DNA from 4 places in the Pseudomonas flexibilis genome. Region 3 is predicted to be linked to each of the others. Evidence: predicted binding sites of a transcription regulator. Region 3 holds the regulator's gene; each other region holds the start of a gene.

Region 1 (4,730 bases), on a different contig from region 3:
CGGGCAGGTGGAACAGCGCCACCTGGGTGCCGTCCAGCCAGGCGACCACGCCGGAATTGGCCACCAGATCATTGCGGCTGCACAGGGTGCGCCAGTGGGTGAGCGGGGCGAGCATGTTCATCAGTGCACCTCCTCGGCGGGAATCAGTGAAAGCTCGGACGCGCGCGCCGGGCGGCGCTGGCCGCGTTCGCGTACGAAGTGGATGTCCGGGTCGTCGCGGTGGTCGTTGACGAAGGTGCGGAAGCGCTTGAGCTTCTCCGGATCCTTCAGTGCGTTGGCCCATTCGCATTCGTAGCGATCCACCACGAGTTGCATCTGGCGCTCGAGCTCGGCGCCGAGGCCCAGGCTGTCGTCGAGGATCACCGCCTTGAGATAGTCCAGGCCGCCGTCCAGGCTTTCCCGCCACACCGAGGTGCGCTGCAGCTTGTCGGCGGTGCGGATGTAGAACATCAGTACGCGGTCGATGGTGCGGATCAGGCCGGCGTCGTCCAGGTCGGTGGCGAACAGTTCGGCATGGCGCGGGCGCATGCCGCCGTTGCCGCAGATGTACAGGTTCCAGCCCTTCTCGGTGGCGATCACGCCGATGTCCTTGCTCTGCGCCTCGGCGCATTCGCGGGTGCAGCCGGAGACGCCGAACTTGATCTTGTGCGGCGCGCGCAGGCCCTTGTAGCGGTTCTCCAGGATCAGGGCCATGCCGACGCTGTCCTGCACGCCGTAGCGGCACCAGGTGCTGCCCACGCAGGACTTCACCGTGCGCAGCGACTTGCCGTAGGCGTGGCCGGTCTCGAAGCCGGCGTCTATCAGCTCGGCCCAGATGTCCGGCAACTGGTGCAGTTGCGCGCCGAACAGGTCGATGCGCTGGCCGCCGGTGATCTTGGTGTAGAGGTCGTACTTCTTCGCCACCTGGCCGATGGCGATCAGCCCCTCGGGGGTAATCTCGCCGCCGGGCACGCGCGGCACCACCGAGTAGGTGCCGTTCTTCTGCATGTTGGCCATGAAGGTGTCGTTGGTGTCCTGCAGCGGCACCAGTGCCGGATCCTGGATCGGGCGGTTCCAGCAGGAGGCGAGGATCGAACCCACCGCCGGCTTGCAGATGTCGCAGCCCAGCTCGCCCTTGCCGTGGCGGGCCAGCAGATCCTCGAAGCGCTCGATGCCTTCGACGCGGACGATGTCGTACAGCGCCTGGCGGGTGTGGGCGAAGTGTTCGCACAGGCTCTTGTCCACCGCCACGCCGCGGGCGGTCAGCTCATGCTCGAACACCTGCTTGAGCAGGCTGGCGCAGCCGCCGCAGCCGGTGGCTGCCTTGGTGGCGCTTTTGAGCTCGCCCAGGTCGGTGACGCCGGCATCCACCTGGCAGCACACCGCGCCCTTGGTGACGTTGTGGCAGGAACAGAGGGTGGCGGTGTCGGGCAGGGCATCGGCACCCAGCGCCGGCACGCCATCCGAGACCGGCAGGATCAGGCTGGACGGGTCGGCCGGCAGCTTGATGCCGTTCTGCGCGTACTGCAGCAGGGTGTCGTAGTAGCTGTTGTCGCCGACCAGCACGGCACCCAGCACGCGCTTGCCATCGGCGGACACCACCAGGCGCCGGTAGCTGGCCGTGGCTTCGTCGATGAAGCGGTAGCTGCGCGCACCCGGCGTGGCGGCATGGGCATCGCCGATGGAGCCGACGTCCACGCCGAGCAGCTTGAGCTTGGTGGACAGGTCGGCGCCGGTGAACGGCGTGGCCTCGCGCCCGGCCAACTGGTCGGCCACGGTGCGCGCCATGCTGTAGCCCGGCGCCACCAGGCCGAACACGCTGCCGTTCCAGGCCGCGCATTCGCCGATGGCGTAGATGGCCGGATCGCTGCTGCGGCACAGATCGTCCACCGCCACGCCGCCGCGCGGGCCGAGCTCCAGGCCGGCGGCGCGGCCCAGGGCGTCCTGCGGGCGGATGCCGGCGGAGAACACGATCAGGTCGGTTTCCAGGCTGTCGCCGTCCTTGAAGGCCATGCGGTAGCGGTACTGGCTGCCGGCGACGATGGCTTCGGTGGCGCGCGACAGGTGCACGCCGACGCCGAGGGCCTCGATGCGCGCCCTGAGCGCCTCGCCGCCCAGCTCGTCCAGCTGCACCGGCATCAGGCGCGGGGCGAATTCCACCACATGGGCCTCCAGGCCCAGCGACTTCAGTGCGTTGGCCGCTTCCAGACCGAGCAGACCGCCGCCGACCACCACGCCGCGCCGGGCGCCCTGGGCGGCGGCGCGGATGAGGTCGAGATCATCCAGGGTGCGGTAGACCAGCCGGGACGTGCCCTCGGCACCGGGAATCGGCGGCACGAACGGGTAGGAGCCGGTGGCCAGCACCAGATGGTCGTAGGCGTAGCGGCCCTGTGCGGTCACCACTTCGTTGCGGGCGCGGTCGATGGCGGTCACCGCCTCGCCCAGGTGCAGCTGCACGCCGTGGCGGGCGTAGAAATCCGCCTCGCACAGCGCCAGCGACTCGGCATCCCGGCCGCCGAAGTATTCGGACAGGTGCACCCGGTCGTAGGCGCGCTGGCGCTCTTCGCCGAGCACCCGCACCTGGAACCGCTCGAGCGCACCCTGCTCGGCCAGACGGGCGACGCAGTGATGACCCACCATGCCGTTGCCGATGATGACGATGTTCATGTGTCCTTCCTCTGCCTTTGCCGGCCGGTGTTCCGCCGGCCGAAACGCAAAAAGGCGCCTGGAGCCGTTGAGAGCTCCAGGCGCCTTTGCCTGGTGATTCGATGTGGGGTGGTGTTGGCCGAGCGCCGTTGCCCGGATCACCTGAATAACGGGGTCTTCGCTGACCCTGCCTGGGAGTTAGCAGGGAGCGTGCCAGCGACGGAATGACGTGCGGCAATGCCCGATGCAGAGGGGTTTGGCGGCGAATGAGGGCAGGCGCGACGGGCTCGACGAATGATCCCTGATGGGGCGAAGCGCCCGTCGCGCTCCCTGTTTTGGAGCAGAGGCGTTATCCCCTCTCACCCGGCCGGGGAGAGGGGAATGACTCAGCGGTACTTGTGGTGCCACTGCTCCTTGTAATGGCCCCGGCCGCGTTTGTGCTTGTGATCGTGGCGCACATGGCGACGGTCGCCACGGTAATCGCGTCGGTCATCATCGCCGTAGGCATTGCCCAGCGCGCCGCCGGCGGCGCCACCCACAGCGGCACCCAGCAGGCCGCCATTGGTACCGCCGACCTGCTGGCCCAGCACATTGCCACCGGCCGCGCCCAGTCCACCGCCGACAGCGGCTTCGGTGCGAGAGCGCTTGTCGGCGCCAACGGCACTGCCGGCAGCACCACCGACCCCGGCGCCGATCACCGCGCCGGTGCTGCCGCCAAGGTGTCCGCCGACCACGCTGCCCATCACGCCACCCAGCGCTCCACCGACGGCGGCTTCGGTGTTATTGCCGGCAAAGGCGGCGCCGCTGAACAGGCCGAGGGTCAGGAAAACAATCGGGGCATGCTTCTTCATCAGATGTGGCCTCAGAAAAATGACGGGGCGATGCTCGCTGCCCGAGGGTGCCGAAACAAGCCCTCGGCCGACGAGCTGCACGGCTTTACCGACTTTTTAAGCCGTCCTTACAAAACGCGGAACTTTGCGTCCTGGCGCGCAGCCAAACGCCCCTGGCCGGTAGCGGTCGCGGGCCTCAAAACCAGAAACGAACCCCGGCGACCACGGCGGTTTCTTCGCGATCCTCTCCCGCGCGGCGCAGGTAATCCGCCGTGTTGCCATAGGCGCGCTGCCAGCTCACGCCCAGGTAGGGGGCGAACTGCCGGGTGATCTCGTAGCGCAGCCGCAGGCCGGCCTCCACATCGCTGAAGCCCGCGCCAACGCCGCGTGCCGCGTCGTTGCGGCCGTGCAGGTTGAGCTCCACGGCCGGCTGCAGGATCAGCCGGTTGGTCAGCAGGATGTCGTAGTCGGCGGCCAGGCGCAGGCCGGTCTGGCCGCCTTCGCCGAAGAACGCGCTGACTTCGGTTTCCAGGCCGTACAACGGCATGCCCTGGACACCCGCCACCGCCCAGGTCTGCGGCGAGCCCGGCTTGAAGTCCTGACGCACGCCGAGCACGCTTTCCCACCAGGGGCCGATGGCGTGGCTCCACAACAACTGCAGTTCGGCTTCCTCGGTGTGGCCATCGATGCGCTCGCCTTCCGAGCGCACCGCCAGGCGGTTGATGTCGCCGCCGATCCAGCCGTCGATGTCCCAGGCCAGGGCGTTGCCGTCGTCGGCATCTCGCCATTCCAGCTGGTCGGCAAGCAGCAGGAAGTTGGTCCCGCCCGCGTGCATGGCGTGCGGCGGCAGGTCGGGGAAGGCGGCGGCGCGGTCGGCGGCGGTTGGCGCCGGGATCGGCGTGCGGCCAGCGCCGTGCGCTGGCGCACGGTGGTGGCGATGTTCGTCGGCACTGGGTGAGGGTGTGCTCGGCGGATGGTGGCCATCGTGGGCACCTTGTGCCAGCGCCTGTGTGGTAAGCAGCAGGCCGACGGTCAGCGAAGCGAAATGGGATGTGCTGCGGAGGTTCATCATCGGCTTCCTCATTCTTCCACGCGGAATTCGCGGAACATGCCGAGGTCCATGTGCATCAACAGGTGGCAGTGGAAGGCCCAGCGGCCCAGCGCGTCGGCGGTGACGCGAAAGCTGCGCCGGGAACCGGGTGGCATGTCGATGGTGTGCTTGCGCACCAGGAAGTTGCCCTGTTGGTCCTCCAGGTCGCTCCACAGGCCGTGCAG
Region 2 (4,730 bases), on a different contig from region 3:
AGCTGCACGTTGCCCAGGCAGGTCATCCACGGCAGCAGGCTGTGGTTCTGAAACACCACGGCGCGCTCCGGGCCGGGCCCGTCGATCTCGCGGCCGTTGCAGATCAGCCCACCTTCGCTGGGCTCCAGCAGCCCGGCGATCAGGTTGAGCACCGTGGACTTGCCGCAGCCGGAATGGCCGATCAGCGACACGAATTCGCCACGGGCGATGTCCAGGTTCACCTCGCGCAGGGCCACGAAGCGCCCCTTGCGGGTCTCGAAGTGTTTGCCGACGCGGGTCAGCTCGACGAACTTGTCCATGGGGTCTCCCGAATCAGCTGTGGTAGTCGAAGCGGCGGGCCAGCAGGAGCAGGCTCTGCTCCAGTGCCAGGCCGACCAGGCCGACGATGACGATGGCGATGAGGATGTGCGCCACGTTGAGGTTGTTCCATTCGTCCCACACCCAGAAGCCCAGGCCGATGCCGCCGGTGAGCATCTCCGCGGCGACGATCACCAGCCAGGCCACGCCGATGGCCAGGCGAATGCCGGTCATCAGGTGCGGAAGCACAGCCGGGAACAGGATGCGGGTCAGCACCTTGTACTCGGAGAGCTTCAGCACCCGGGCGACGTTCAGGTAGTCCTGCGGCACGCTGGCCACGCCGGCGGCGGTGTTGAGGATGATCGGCCAGATGGCGCTGATGAAGATCACCCAGATCGACGCCGGTCCGGCGGCCTCGAACACCAGCAGGCCGATCGGCAGCCAGACCAGCGGCGACACCGGGCGCAGCAGGCTGATGATGGGCGCCAGCATGCGCGCCAGGAAGGCGAAGCGGCCGATGGCGAAACCCAGCGGAATGCCGACCAGCGCCGCCAGACCGAAGCCGGCGCCGACCCGTCCCAGCGAGTGCAGGATGTTCCAGCCGATGCCCATGTCGTTGGGCCCGTTGTCGTAGAAGGGATCGGCGAACAGCTCCAGCGCCGCCTGCCCGGTGACCAGCGGGCCCGGCAGTCCTTCGCTGCGCGCTGCCAGCAGCGCCCAGAGGAAGAGGAACAGCAGGATACCGAGCAGCGGCGGCAGCACCTGCTGCAGGCTCTGGCGCAGCCAGGCGGCCATGGCCAGACGGCGCAGTGGGTGGGTTTCGCGGTGGGCCACCGGCGGTGGGCTCAGGGGAATGGACATGGGAACCTCCTCGGTCAGGCCTTGATGGCGAAGGAGCGGGCGTAGCCGGCCGGGTCACTGCCGTTCCAGACGGTGCCGTCAATCAGCGTGCTGCTGCGCAGCGGACTGGCCGGCACGGCCAGGCCCAGGGCGCCGGCGGCCTCGCTGAAGAGGCGGGTCTGGTTGACAGCCGCGGCGACGGCGGCGTAGTCCGGGTCTTCGGTCAGCAGTCCCCAGCGGCGGAACTGGGTCAGGAACCACATGCCGTCGGAGAGGTAGGGGAAATTCACGCTGCCGTCGCGGCAGAACTGCATGCTGTGCGGGTCCTGCCAGCTGTTGCCCAGGCCATCCTCGTAGTTGCCGAGGAAGCGTTGCTCGATCACCTGCACCGGGGCATTCACATAGGCCTTGCCGGCGATCAGCCGGGCGGTGCTGCGGCGGTTTTCCTCGTTGGCGTCGATGAAGCGGCCGGCTTCCAGCAGCGCCATGACCAGCGCGCGGGCGGTATTGGGGTACTGCTCGACGAAGGCGCGAGTGGTACCCAGCACCTTCTCCGGGTGGTCCGGCCAGATCTGCTGGCTGGTGGCCACGGTGAAGCCCACCTTGTCGAAGATGGCCCGGGCGCCCCAGGGCTCGCCGACGCAGAAGCCATCCATGTTGCCGACGCGCATGTTGGCCACCATCTGCGGCGGCGGCACGACGATGGTCTTCACGTCGCTCATCGGGTTGATGCCGTGCGCGCCCAGCCAGTAGTAGAGCCACATGGCATGGGTGCCGGTGGGGAAGGTCTGCGCGAAGGTCAGCGGGTTGGCGGACTGCTTCACGTGGGCGGCGAGCTGTTCGCCAGTGGTCACGCCGGCCTCGCGCAACTGCCTGGAAAGGGTGATGCCCTGGCCGTTCTGGTTGAGGCCCATGAGCACCGCCATGTCGCGCTGCGGGCCGGCCAGTCCGAGCTGGGCGCCGTACATCATGCCGTACAGCACGTGAGCGGCATCCAGCTCGCCGGTGTTCAGCTTGTCGCGCACGCCGGCCCAGGAGGCTTCCTTGCTGGGGGTGATGTTCAGCCCGTACTTGCTGCCGAAGCCCTGGGTGGCGGCCACCACCACCGAGGCGCAGTCGGTGAGCGGAATGAAGCCGATGCGCAGGTCGGTCTTTTCCGGCGCATCCGAGCCGGCCGCCCAGGCCGCGCTGCGCAGGAAGGCTGGCGCGGCCAGGCTCAGGCCGGCCACGGCGATGGACTGCTTGAGGAAGGTGCGACGGGTCGAATCACGTTCATTCATGAAGACTTCCTTTTTAGGGCAATAAAAAACGGCGTACGCGCCGGGTTCCCTGCGAGGGGAAGGCAACCCGGCGGACGCCGTTGTCCGCGATCCGCGGCCCGCCGCCATTGGCGTGCTGCGAGAGTTCACCATGAACGAAGCAAAGGCCTTGCCAAGTGACTAATGGCGATTAAAGTCTTTTGAAAACAATGACATGTGGCCCGGAGCGGTAGTCAGGAGTGCCCTGTCGTTGTGAGGGGAGAAGGAGCAATGCGCCAGGGCGGCGCACGCTGCGCGGTAGTAGGGCGACATCCGCGCAGTCTGGTCGACGCCTGGGTGTATGCCGCATCGGCGGCCGGGAAAGCGCCGCCGCCCTAGCGGAAGGCGCGGCGGATTCGCAGACCGTAGTGTGGTCAACGCAACGCGTTGGCCGCCGAGCATGGCCGCAATGCACACCGCATTGGCGGCCGGGAAAATCGCCGACCGCCCGAGGGGCCGGCGTTGCGCCGGCCCCTGAAGGTCAGGCCTCGGTCTTGCGCGCCTTGGCCGGCGGGGTGACCAGGCCGTCGGCGCGGAACATCGCCTTGATGCCACGGATGGCCTGGCGGATGCGGTCCTGGTTTTCAATCAGCGCGAAGCGCACATGATCGTCACCGTACTCGCCGAAGCCGATGCCCGGCGACACCGACACCTTGGCGTCGGCCAGCAGCTTCTTGGCGAACTCCAGCGAGCCCAGGTGTGCATAGGGCTCGGGGATCTTCGCCCAGATGTACATGGAGGCCTTGGGGTTCTCGACCATCCAGCCGGCCTCGTGCAAACCCTTGACCATCAGGTTGCGGCGCTGGCGGTACTGCTCGGCGATGTCGCGCACGCACTGCTGGTCGCCTTCCAGGGCCGCGATGGCCGCCACCTGCAGCGGGGTGAAGGTGCCGTAGTCGTGGTAGCTCTTGATGCGCGCCAGTGCGGCGACCAGTTCCGGGTTGCCGACCATGAAGCCGATACGCCAGCCGGCCATGTTGTAGCTCTTGGACAGGGTGAAGAATTCCACCGCCACGTCCTTGGCCCCCGGCACCTGCATGATCGACGGCGCCTTCCAGCCGTCGTAGACGATGTCCGCGTAGGCCAGGTCGTGCACCACCAGGATGTCGTACTGCTTGGCCAGGGCCACCACGCGCTCGAAGAAGTCCAGCTCCACGCACTGGGCGGTAGGGTTGGAGGGGAAACCGATGATGATCATCTTCGGCTTGGGGATCGACTCGCGGATCGCCCGTTCCAGCTCGGCGAAGAAGTCCATGCCGGGAATCAGCGGCACCGAACGTACCTGGGCGCCGGCGATCACCGCGCCGTAGATGTGGATCGGGTAGCTGGGATTAGGCACCAGCACGGTGTCGCCCTGATCCAGGGTGGCCAGCATCAGGTGCGCCAGGCCTTCCTTGGAGCCGATGGTGACGATGGCTTCGCTTTCCGGGTCGATCTCGACGGCATAGCGGTCCTGGTACCAGCGCGAGATGGCGCGGCGCAGGCGCGGAATGCCGCGCGAAGTGGAGTAGCCGTGGGTGTCTTCGCGCTGGGCGACCTGCACCAGTTTCTCGACGATATGCGGCGGGGTGGCGCCGTCCGGATTGCCCATGCTGAAGTCGATGATGTCCTCGCCACGGCGGCGGGCGGCCATCTTCAGTTCGGCGGTGATGTTGAAAACGTAGGGGGGCAGACGATCGATGCGCGCAAAGCGGCGCTTGCCGTGTTCGGCCATGATTTCCTCGATGTGACGTAAGCGCCCGGAACCGTCCGAGCGACGCTGGTCGCCTGTGCGACCGCCAGCGACGATACGCCCAAAGCGAGACGGGCGGCAATAGCCCGCTTCAGCCGCGCATCAGCGACTGCATGGCGATGATCTGCTCGGCCACCTGGATGAGCTTCTGCTGCCGGTCCATGGCCTGGCGGCGCATCAGGGTATAGGCCTCTTCCTCATCGCAGTGGCGGATCTTCATGAGCAGGCCCTTGGCCTGCTCGATGCGCTTGCGCTCGTTGAGCTGCGCTTCGCGCACCTGCAACTCGCTGCGCAGGGTCTGTTCGCTGTCGAAGCGGGCCATGGCCACGTCGAGAATGGGTTTCAGGCGCTGGGCCTGGATGCCTTCGACGATATAGGCGCTGACCCCCGAGCGAATCGCCTGGCGCATCACCTGTGGGTCCTGCTCGTCGGTGAACATCACGATCGGGCGTGGCTGGGCGCGCGACACCATGACCACCTGTTCAAGCACGTCACGACCAGGCGATTCGCTGTCGATGAGGATAACGTCCGGCTTGAGCGCCTCCACGCGGGCGGGCAGGTCG
Region 3 (4,730 bases):
GCGCCTGGAGCACCTCAGGGACAGCGATACGAACCTGTTGTACCAGCCCGACCTGCTGATCCATCGCGCCGGCGAACAGCCCTGGCGCGTGCGCAGCCTGCGCGGCGAGGTCGCCCCCCAGGGCACCCAGGTGGAACTGATCGATGACGTGCGCATCGAGCAGACCATTCCCCCGAACCGCTTCACCCGGCTGACCACCAGCCGCCTGACCGTATTCCCCGAGCGAGAATATGCCGAGACAGCCCAGCCGGTGCGCATCGAGAACCCCGATGGCGTGACCACCGCCACCGGCATGCAAGCCTACGTCAAGGAAGGCAGGGTGCTGTTGCTGTCCAACGTAAGAGGCCAACATGACGTTCGCTAAACCGCTTCTGCTGCTCGGCTGCCTGGCCGCCGCCTGCAGCGCCTGGGCGCTGCCCACCGACCGTGACCAGCCGATCCACGTGCAGGCCGACAGCGCCGAGCTGGACGACCGCCAGGGCAAGGCCATCTACCGTGGCGACGTGGTGATCACCCAGGGCACTCTGAAGATCACCGGCAACACCGTGACCGTCACCCGCAACGCCCGCGGCGAGATCGACACCTTCACCGCCCAGGGGCGCCCCGCCTACTACGAGCAGCAGCCGGAAGTCGGCGAATCGCTGGTGCATGCCTACGGACGCACCATCGAGTACTTCGCCAGCAACGAGCGCATCGTGCTCACCGACCAGGCCAAGGTGGTGCGCGACGGCAATACCTTCGAAGGCGAACGCATCGTCTATGACACCCGCACCCAGGTGGTCAACGCCGGCCGTGCCCAGGACGGCAACGTCACCACGCCCCGGCCACGCATCGACATGGTGATCCAGCCACGCAAGAAGCCCGCGGAGTCCAGCGAATAATGGCCACCCTCATTGCCCGTCACCTGGCCAAGAGCTACAAGAAGCGCCAGGTGGTCCGCGACGTCAGTCTGCGCATCGACAGCGGCCAGATCGTCGGCCTGCTCGGCCCCAACGGGGCCGGCAAGACCACCACCTTCTACATGGTCGTCGGCCTGGTGCGCGCCGATCACGGCCAGGTGCTGATTGACGACCTGGACGTCAGTCACCAGCCCATGCACGGTCGCGCGCGCGCCGGCATCGGCTACCTGCCCCAGGAAGCCTCGATCTTCCGCAAGCTCACCGTCACCAACAACATCATGGCGATCCTGGAAACCCGCAAGGACCTCGACGCCGAAGGCCGTCGGGCAACCCTGGAAGGGCTGCTCGAGGAATTCCACATCACCCATATCCGCGACAGCCTCGGCATGAGCCTGTCCGGTGGCGAACGGCGCCGGGTGGAGATCGCCCGCGCGCTGGCCAGCGCACCCAAGTTCATCCTGCTCGACGAACCCTTCGCCGGCGTCGACCCCATCTCGGTGGGCGACATCAAACAGATCATCCAGCACCTGAAATCCAAAGGCATCGGTGTACTGATCACCGACCACAACGTGCGCGAGACCCTGGACATCTGCGAGACCGCCTACATCGTCAGCGAAGGCCGCCTGATCGCCGAGGGCAACGCCGAGGCCATCCTGGCCAACCAGCTGGTCAAGGAAGTCTACCTGGGGCACGAATTCCGCCTGTAGAGCGACTGGCGGACACACCAACGGGATATACAATTCGTCGCCGGGCATATAAATTGCTTGCGGTCGGCGCCCCGGCGCGCCGCAGGGACAGGCGAACACCCGCCGGAACACAAGGTCTGCCATGAAACCATCGCTCGTTCTCAAGATGGGCCAGCAGCTGACGATGACCCCGCAGCTGCAACAGGCCATTCGCTTACTGCAACTTTCCACCCTGGACCTGCAGCAGGAAATCCAGGAAGCCCTCGAATCCAATCCCATGCTGGAACGGCAGGAGGAAGGCGAGGACTTCGACAACAGCGATCCGCTCGCCGACGGTGACGACGCCGCCGGCAGCCCCCCTCCGGAAAACACCTACCAGGAGACCCAGAGCAGCGTCGAGAACCTCGAGGAGGTCAACGACTGGAGCGAACGCATCCCCAGCGAGCTGCCGGTGGACACCGCCTGGGAAGATGTCTACCAGACCAGCGCCAGCAGCCTGCCCAGCAACGACGATGACGAATGGGACTTCACCGCCCGTACCAGCGGTGGCGAGAGCCTGCAGAGCCATCTGCTCTGGCAGCTCAACCTGGCGCCCATGTCGGACACCGACCGATTGATCGCGGCGACCCTGATCGACTGCATCAATGACCAGGGCTACCTGGAAGAATCCCTCGAGGAGATCCTCGAATCCTTCGATCCGGAACTGGACATCGAGCTGGACGAGATCGAAGCCGTGCTGCGCCGCGTGCAGCATTTCGAACCCGTGGGCATCGGCGCCCGCGACCTGCGCGAGTGCCTGCTGCTGCAGCTGTGCCAGCTGCCGGAAGACACCCCCTGGCGCAGCGAGGCGCAGCGCCTGGTCGGCGATTACCTCGACCTGCTCGGCGGCCGCGACTACAGCCAGCTGATGCGCCGCCTCAAGCTCAAGGAAGACGAGCTGCGCCAGGTGGTGGAACTGATCCAGCGCCTCAACCCCCGCCCCGGCTCGCAGATCGAGTCCAGCGAACCCGAATACATCGTGCCCGACGTCATCGTGCGCAAGCACAACGGCCGCTGGCTGGTGGAGCTCAACCAGGAGGCGGTGCCGCGCCTGCGCGTGAACCCCCAGCACGCCGGCTTCGTGCGCCGCGCCGATTCCAGCGCCGACAACACCTTCATGCGCAACCAGCTGCAGGAGGCGCGCTGGTTCATCAAGAGCCTGCAGAGTCGCAACGAGACGCTGATGAAGGTGGCCAGCCAGATCGTCGAGCACCAGCGCGGCTTCCTCGAGTACGGCGAGGAAGCCATGAAGCCGCTGGTGCTGCACGACATCGCCGAGGCGGTGGGCATGCATGAATCGACCATCTCGCGGGTGACCACCCAGAAGTACATGCACACCCCGCGCGGCATCTTCGAACTGAAGTATTTCTTTTCCAGCCATGTCAGCACGTCCGAAGGCGGCGAGTGCTCGTCCACCGCCATCCGGGCGATCATCAAGAAACTGGTGGCGGCGGAAAACGCCAAGAAACCGCTGAGCGATAGCAAGATCGCCAGCCTGCTGGAAGAACAGGGCATCCAGGTGGCACGCCGCACAGTGGCCAAGTACCGGGAATCCCTGGGCATCGCGCCGTCGAGCGAGCGTAAGCGCCTGATGTAAAACGTTCAGTGGGCTTGTTTAACGGCGCCGGAATGATTAGGGTCAATGCCCAGAACCCCTTGGCGCGTCAAAGTGATTCGGAGGGTCGACCAGAGGTCGGTCCTCTCCCTACGGCAAGAAGGAGAACAGGTATGCAAGTCAACATCAGTGGTGACCAGCTGGATGTGACTGAGGCCATGCGCGGCTATGTCGAGGAGAAGTTCTCCCGGCTGGAGCGCCACTTCGACCGCATCACCAATGTTCAGGTGATCATGCAGGTGGAAAAACTGCAGCAGAAGATCGAAGCCACCCTGCATATCGCCGGTGGCGAAGTCGTTGCCAACGCGGAGCACACCGACATGTATGCGGCCATCGACCTGCTGGTCGACAAGCTCGACCGCCAACTGATCAAGGCCAAGGAAAAGCGCCTCGACCGGGAGCAGGGCGCCACCGTCCGCTGACTCCGACTCCATGATCCGACTCGAAAGCATCCTGACCCCCGGGCGTTCCCAGGTGAACGCACCGGGCGGCAGCAAGAAACGTGTCCTCGAATTCATCGCCAACCTGATCGCGCGCGAGCAGCCCGGGCTGGATGCCGGCGAGCTGTTCGAAGCGCTGATCGCGCGCGAGCGCCTGGGCTCCACGGGGTTCGGCAACGGCATCGCCATTCCGCACTGCCGCCTGCCGAACTGCAACGCGCCGATCAGCGCCGTCCTGCGCCTGGACGCCCCGGTCGACTTCGACTCCATCGACGGTGTCCCGGTCGATCTGCTATTCGTGCTGGTGGTGCCGCCCGCCGCCACCGACGAGCACCTTGAACTGCTGCGCCAGATTGCCGGCCTGCTGGAACGTGCCGACATCCGTGAACGCCTGCGTGGCGCCGCCAGCAACGAGGCGCTTTACCAGACCGTGGTGGACGAACTGGGCGGGCACTGACATGCGCCTGATCATCGTCAGTGGCCGCTCCGGCTCGGGCAAGAGCACCGCGCTGGATGTCCTCGAGGACAGCGGCTTCTACTGCATCGACAACCTGCCCGCCGGCCTGCTGCCCGAGCTGGCCGAGCGCGCGCTGATCCATACCGAACTGCTGCATCCACTGGTTGCCGTGTCCATCGACGCGCGCAACCTGCCCAGCCATCTGCAGCGCTTCCCCGAACTGCTCGAAGAAGTACGTGGCCGGCACATCCACTGCGATGTGCTGTATCTGGACGCCGACGAGGAGACGCTGCTCAAGCGCTTCTCGGAAACCCGCCGCCGCCATCCGCTGACCAATGACACCCGGTCGCTGGCCGAGGCGATCCAGGACGAGAGCCTGCTGCTCGGGCCGATCAGCGACCTGGCCGACCTGAAGATCGACACCACCCACCTGAACCTCTACCAGCTGCGCGACACCCTCAAGCTGCGCCTGCTCAACAAGCCCGAGCCGGGCACCGCCTTCCTGGTGGAGTCCTTCGGCTTCAAGCGCGGCATGCCAGTGGATGCCGACCTGGTGTTCGATGTGCGCTGCCTGCCCAACCCCTACTGGAAGCC
Region 4 (4,730 bases), on a different contig from region 3:
AGCGCGCCGGCGCGGCCATCCTGCCGTTCTGGCGCCAGGAGCTGGCCGTGGAGCAGAAGGCCGACGATTCGCCGGTGACCGCCGCTGACCTGGCTGCCAACCGGGTGCTGATCGAGGGGCTGTCCGCGCTGTCTGCCGAGATCCCGGTCCTGTCTGAAGAGAGCTGCGCGATTCCGCTGGCCGAGCGCGCCGGCTGGGATCGCTGGTGGCTGGTGGACCCGCTGGATGGCACCAAGGAATTCATTGCCGGCAGCACCGAGTTCACCGTCAACGTGGCGCTGGTGGAGCGGGGGCAGGTGCTGTTCGGCGTGGTTGGCGTGCCGGCGGACGGTCGCTGCTATTACGGCGGCGCCGGCCTGGGTGCCTGGCGTCAGCGCAACGGCCAGGTCGAGGCGATTCGGGTGCGACATGCGCCGGTCGAGGGGTTCACCGTGGTGGCCAGCCGGCGGCATTCCAGTCCGGAGCAGGAGCGTTTGCTCGGCACCCTCGGCCAGCACTTCGGCACGCTGGAATTGGCGAGTGTCGGCAGTTCGCTGAAGTTCTGCCTGCTCGCCGAGGGTGCTGCCGACTGCTACCCGCGCCTGGCGCCCACCTCGCAGTGGGACACCGCCGCTGCCCAGGGCGTGCTGGAAGGCGCCGGCGGCGCGGTGCTGGATGTGCGCGGCGAGCCGCTGCGTTATCCGGCACGCGAAGCGTTCCTCAATCCGCATTTCCTGGCGCTGCCGGCCGAGGCGAGCTGGCGTGAGGCGCTGCTGGAGCAGGTGCGCAAAGGCTAGCCGCTTGATGGGTGGCGGACACGGGGTTGCGCCCTCACCGCCAGGTGCTGGTCACCACCCCATCACCGATCACTTGGGCGTCGATGATCTTCTCGCTGCTGCGGTTGCGTACCCGGACGATCTCGCCTTCGCGGCCGTTGGCCAGCGCTTCGCCCAGGGTGCTGGCCTCAATGCCGTCGTGGCGAGCGACGATGGTCACCGACTGGCCGCGGCGCACCCACAGGGGCGCGTCCAGCAGGTCGGCGGTGAGCATCTGGCCGGCGCGAATGCGACGCTTGGCGGTCTTTCCCGTCACCTGCTCGACCTTGCTGAAGAAGCCGCGGTCATGGCGGGCCACCTGCTGGCGCTCGATCTTCACATCCTCGGCGGAGAATGCCTGGTCGCGGTCCAGGATGTGCCTTGCCACCAGCAGCAGCACGCTGACGTTGGCCTGTGCGGTGACATCCTGGCTCCATTGCGGCTGTGGGCAGCTCAGGCGGAAGCGCTGCCGGGCGAGCAGCTCCTGGCGCCCGGATAGGTTCTGCACCTGCAGCTCCCGCGAGCAGGCCGGCAGTCGCTCGACCGGGGCCGGCAGGCTCATGTCCAGGCTCAGGCGAGGTTGCTGCCAGCCAAGTTGCCGGGCCTCGCGCTCCATCAGGGGTTGCAGGTGCTGGCGCAGGGCCTGATCGATTTGTGAACTGGCCGTGGCGGCCTGCGCGGTACCCGCCTGGAGCGCCATCAGCAGTCCGGCACAGGCGGAAAAAGCCTTTCCTCCCCTCTGGCGTTTTACTGTCGCGGCATCTGCCGATTCGCCTCTCGCTGTTCCGTTGACTTCGTAAAAACCCTTCAAAATCAAAGACCTATGCAGTAATGGCTAAGTGGCATAAAAGCTGCTACTCCGTGCGGAGTGACAGTTTTTTGGGGTTGCCCATGAGTATACGGATTGATGACGTGGTCGGTGTGCATGCCCATGCCTTGCAGGTGCGCATGCAGCGCAGCGAGATTCTCGCCGCCAACCTGGCCAACGTGGATACGCCTGGTTTCCAGGCTCGCGATATCGATTTCGCCAGTGCCATGCGCCGCCTGGACGCCGGTGAAGAATTCAGCGCCCTGACAATCGATTCGCCCCTCAAGTATCGCGTGCCCTACCAGGCCTCCCTGGACGGCAACACGGTGGAGCTGAGCGTCGAGCAGGCCGAATTCTCGCGCAACTCCATGGACTTCCAGACCAGCCTGACCTTCCTGACGCAGAAGTTCAGCGGCCTCAAGCAAGCCATCGAGGGACGTTGATCATGGCATTTGAATCCATCTACCGCATCGCCGGTTCGGCCATGAACGCACAGACCGTGCGCCTGAATACCGTGGCCAGCAACCTGGCCAACATCGACTCCGCTGCAGCCTCGCCCGAGGATGTCTATGCCGCCCGGCGTCCGGTATTCGCCGCGATCTACAACAACGATCAGCTGACCCGCGGCGTCGGCATGGGCGGCGCCCATGTGCAGGTGCTGGACGTGGTGACCACCGGCCGCGAGCCCATCAAGCGCTACGAACCGGGCAATCCGCTGGCGGGTGCCGATGGTTACGTGTTCTATCCGGCGCTCAACCAGATCGAGGAAATGACCGACATGATGTCGGCCACCCGCAGCTTCGAAACCAACGTCGAAGTGTTGAATCGCCTGAAAAGCATGCAGCAGAGCCTGCTGCGCCTGGGAGAAATCTGATGAGTGTCAGTGGCGTAACCAATAACTCGAACCCGTATGCGCTGCCGGATGACACCATCAGCGTCAGCGAGGCCGGCCAACTGAGCAATCAGTTCATCACGCTGATGGTGGCGCAGATCCAGAACCAGGATCCCACCAACCCGATGGACAGCACCCAGTTCGTCGAGCAGTACGCGACCATCTCCCAGGTGCAGAGCCTGGAGAACATGACCAAGCTGCAGCAGAGTAGCCTGGTGCTGGCCGACAACCTGCAGATGCTCACCGCCGCCAGCCTGGTCGGCCAGAACGTTACCGTGCACACCGACAGCCTGGAGCTGGATGGCAAGGTCGACGCCCAGTTCGACCTGCAGCACACGTCCACCAATACCGTGCTCTGGCTGACCGACGCCAACGGCGTGGAGACCTCGGTAGCTCTGGGTCGCCAGGATGCCGGTCGCGTCGACGTGGCGCTGGATCCCGCCGCCCTGGGCCTCAAGCCCGGCACCTACAAGGTGCGCATCGAGACCGCCACCGGTGAGGAGCCCCGCCTGCAGGTGGCCGGCAAGGTCAGCGACGTGCGCGTCAGCGACAGCGGCCCGGTGCTGAACATTGCCGGCATAGGCAGCGTGCCGTTCTACCAAATCGTCCAGTTCGGCCAGCGCGGCTGAGCCTGTTGATCATCGAGGGAAGACCATGAGCTTCAACATCGCCCTGACCGGCCTGAACGCCGTCTCCGAACAGCTGAACACCGTCAGCAACAACATCGCCAACTCCAGCACCACCGGCTTCAAGTCCTCGCGCACCGAGTTCGGCAGCGTGTACGCCGACACCCAGGCCATGGGTGTGGAAGTGCTGGGCAACACCCAGAGCATCAGCCTGGGCGGCGCGCTGATCTCCACCAGCCGCACCCTGGACCTGGCCATCTCCGGCGGCGGCTTCTTTATCGTCAAGGGCACCAACGGCGAGACCCAGTACACCCGCGCCGGGGTGTTCGGCACCGACTCGGCCAACTATATCGTCAACAAGGCCGGCCAGAAGCTGCAGGGCTATCCGACTGACGCCGACGGCAACCTGATGACCGGTAGCCTGGGCGACCTGCGTATCAAGGCCGCAACCTTGCCAGCCAGCGCAACCACTGGCCTGGAGTTCGTGGCGAACCTGGATGCCAACATGAAACAGCCGGTGGATGGTGCTGGTGTGCCCATCCCCTTCGATCCGACGAACGTCAACAGCTACAACTCCACTTACACCACCAAGGTCTACGACTCGCTGGGCAAGGAGCACACCCTGACCCAGTACTTCGTCACCGATGGTGCGAATGGCTGGGATGCCTACTACTACGTCGACGGCGCGGCTGCAGGCACGCAAGCCCTGTCGTTCGATACGAATGGCATGTTGAACGGCGCGACCGGCGCCAGCGTCGTCGTTCCGGGGGCGGTGCTGCCGGGCGCGAGTGCTCAGACCATCGCCATCGACTACACCGGCACCACCCAGTACGGCACCAACTTCGGCGTGTCCACCAACCTGGCCAATGGCTACACCTCCGGCGAGCAGACCGGCATCGGCATCGACAGCAAGGGCAATGTGTTCGTCAACTACAGCAACGGCCAGAGCCAGCTGCAGGGCCAGGTGGTGCTGGCCAGCTTCATCAACCCGGAAGGGCTGAAGAACGTCAGTGGCACCGCCTGGACCGCCACCACCGAGTCCGGTAGCGCCCTGACCGGCGCGCCCGGCGTGGCCCAGTTCGGTACGGTCAACGCCGGCACCCTGGAAAACTCCAACGTCGACCTGACCGAGGAGCTGGTGAGCCTGATGCAGGGCCAGCGCAACTACCAGGCCAACACCAAGGTCATTTCCACCCAGAAGGATCTCGACCAGATCCTGTTCAGCGCGATGTAAGGCGGCTGACCCATGGATCGTCTCGGATACACGGCGATGACTGCGGCCAACCGCAGCATGCAGGCGCTGCAGATCCACGCCAACAACCTGGCCAACGTCAACACCGCCGGCTTTCGCGCCGACATGGAGCGCGCCGCCGCCGTGCAGGTGGAAGGCTACGGTTACGACAGCCGCCATATGGCCAGGGTCGAGAACAACGGCGTCGACCTGAGCCCCGGCCCGCTGAACTTCACCGGCCGGGCACTGGACGTGGCCATCCAGGGCCAGGGCCTGCTGGCGGTGCAGCACGGTGCCGGCGAGGCCTACACCCGCCAGGGCAGTCTGCAGGTGGATGCCGACATGCAGCTCACCGTTGGCGGCCGCGTGCTGCTCGGTG

What was found. The regulator sigma-54, encoded in region 3, starts transcription at its own class of promoters, with help from an activator protein. The targets are predictions, from matches to a motif close to ANTGGCATNNANNTTGCTNT.
Region 1: nirB (nitrite reductase large subunit NirB) is a predicted target of sigma-54. The motif match lies at 2,824-2,843, and genes of this name have one in related genera.
Region 2: PT85_RS07870 (CmpA/NrtA family ABC transporter substrate-binding protein) is a predicted target of sigma-54. The motif match lies at 2,554-2,573, and genes of this name have one in related genera.
Region 4: flgB (flagellar basal body rod protein FlgB) is a predicted target of sigma-54. The motif match lies at 1,633-1,652, and genes of this name have one in related genera.

What each region holds. Positions count from the first base shown of each region.
Region 1 is NZ_JTAK01000002.1:717,785-722,514, forward strand. Features, by position in the region: gene nirD (nitrite reductase small subunit NirD) at 1-121, opposite strand, end outside; gene nirB (nitrite reductase large subunit NirB) at 121-2,646, opposite strand; gene PT85_RS07160 (hypothetical protein) at 3,012-3,476, opposite strand; gene PT85_RS07165 (copper resistance protein B) at 3,652-4,524, opposite strand; gene PT85_RS07170 (copper resistance system multicopper oxidase) at 4,536-4,730, opposite strand, start outside.
Region 2 is NZ_JTAK01000002.1:886,607-891,336, forward strand. Features, by position in the region: gene PT85_RS07860 (ABC transporter ATP-binding protein) at 1-299, opposite strand, end outside; gene ntrB (nitrate ABC transporter permease) at 313-1,092, opposite strand; gene PT85_RS07870 (CmpA/NrtA family ABC transporter substrate-binding protein) at 1,173-2,417, opposite strand; gene alaC (alanine transaminase) at 2,917-4,149, opposite strand; gene PT85_RS07880 (ANTAR domain-containing response regulator) at 4,259-4,730, opposite strand, start outside.
Region 3 is NZ_JTAK01000003.1:219,673-224,402, forward strand. Features, by position in the region: gene lptC (LPS export ABC transporter periplasmic protein LptC) at 1-364, shown strand, start outside; gene lptA (lipopolysaccharide transport periplasmic protein LptA) at 351-881, shown strand; gene lptB (LPS export ABC transporter ATP-binding protein) at 881-1,606, shown strand; gene PT85_RS09055 (RNA polymerase factor sigma-54) at 1,728-3,221, shown strand; gene hpf (ribosome hibernation-promoting factor, HPF/YfiA family) at 3,353-3,661, shown strand; gene ptsN (PTS IIA-like nitrogen regulatory protein PtsN) at 3,672-4,136, shown strand; gene rapZ (RNase adapter RapZ) at 4,138-4,730, shown strand, end outside.
Region 4 is NZ_JTAK01000004.1:549,752-554,481, reverse strand. Features, by position in the region: gene cysQ (3'(2'),5'-bisphosphate nucleotidase CysQ) at 1-776, shown strand, start outside; gene flgA (flagellar basal body P-ring formation chaperone FlgA) at 811-1,494, opposite strand; gene flgB (flagellar basal body rod protein FlgB) at 1,686-2,045, shown strand; gene flgC (flagellar basal body rod protein FlgC) at 2,048-2,476, shown strand; gene PT85_RS11655 (flagellar hook capping FlgD N-terminal domain-containing protein) at 2,476-3,123, shown strand; gene flgE (flagellar hook protein FlgE) at 3,149-4,354, shown strand; gene PT85_RS11645 (flagellar basal body rod protein FlgF) at 4,367-4,730, shown strand, end outside.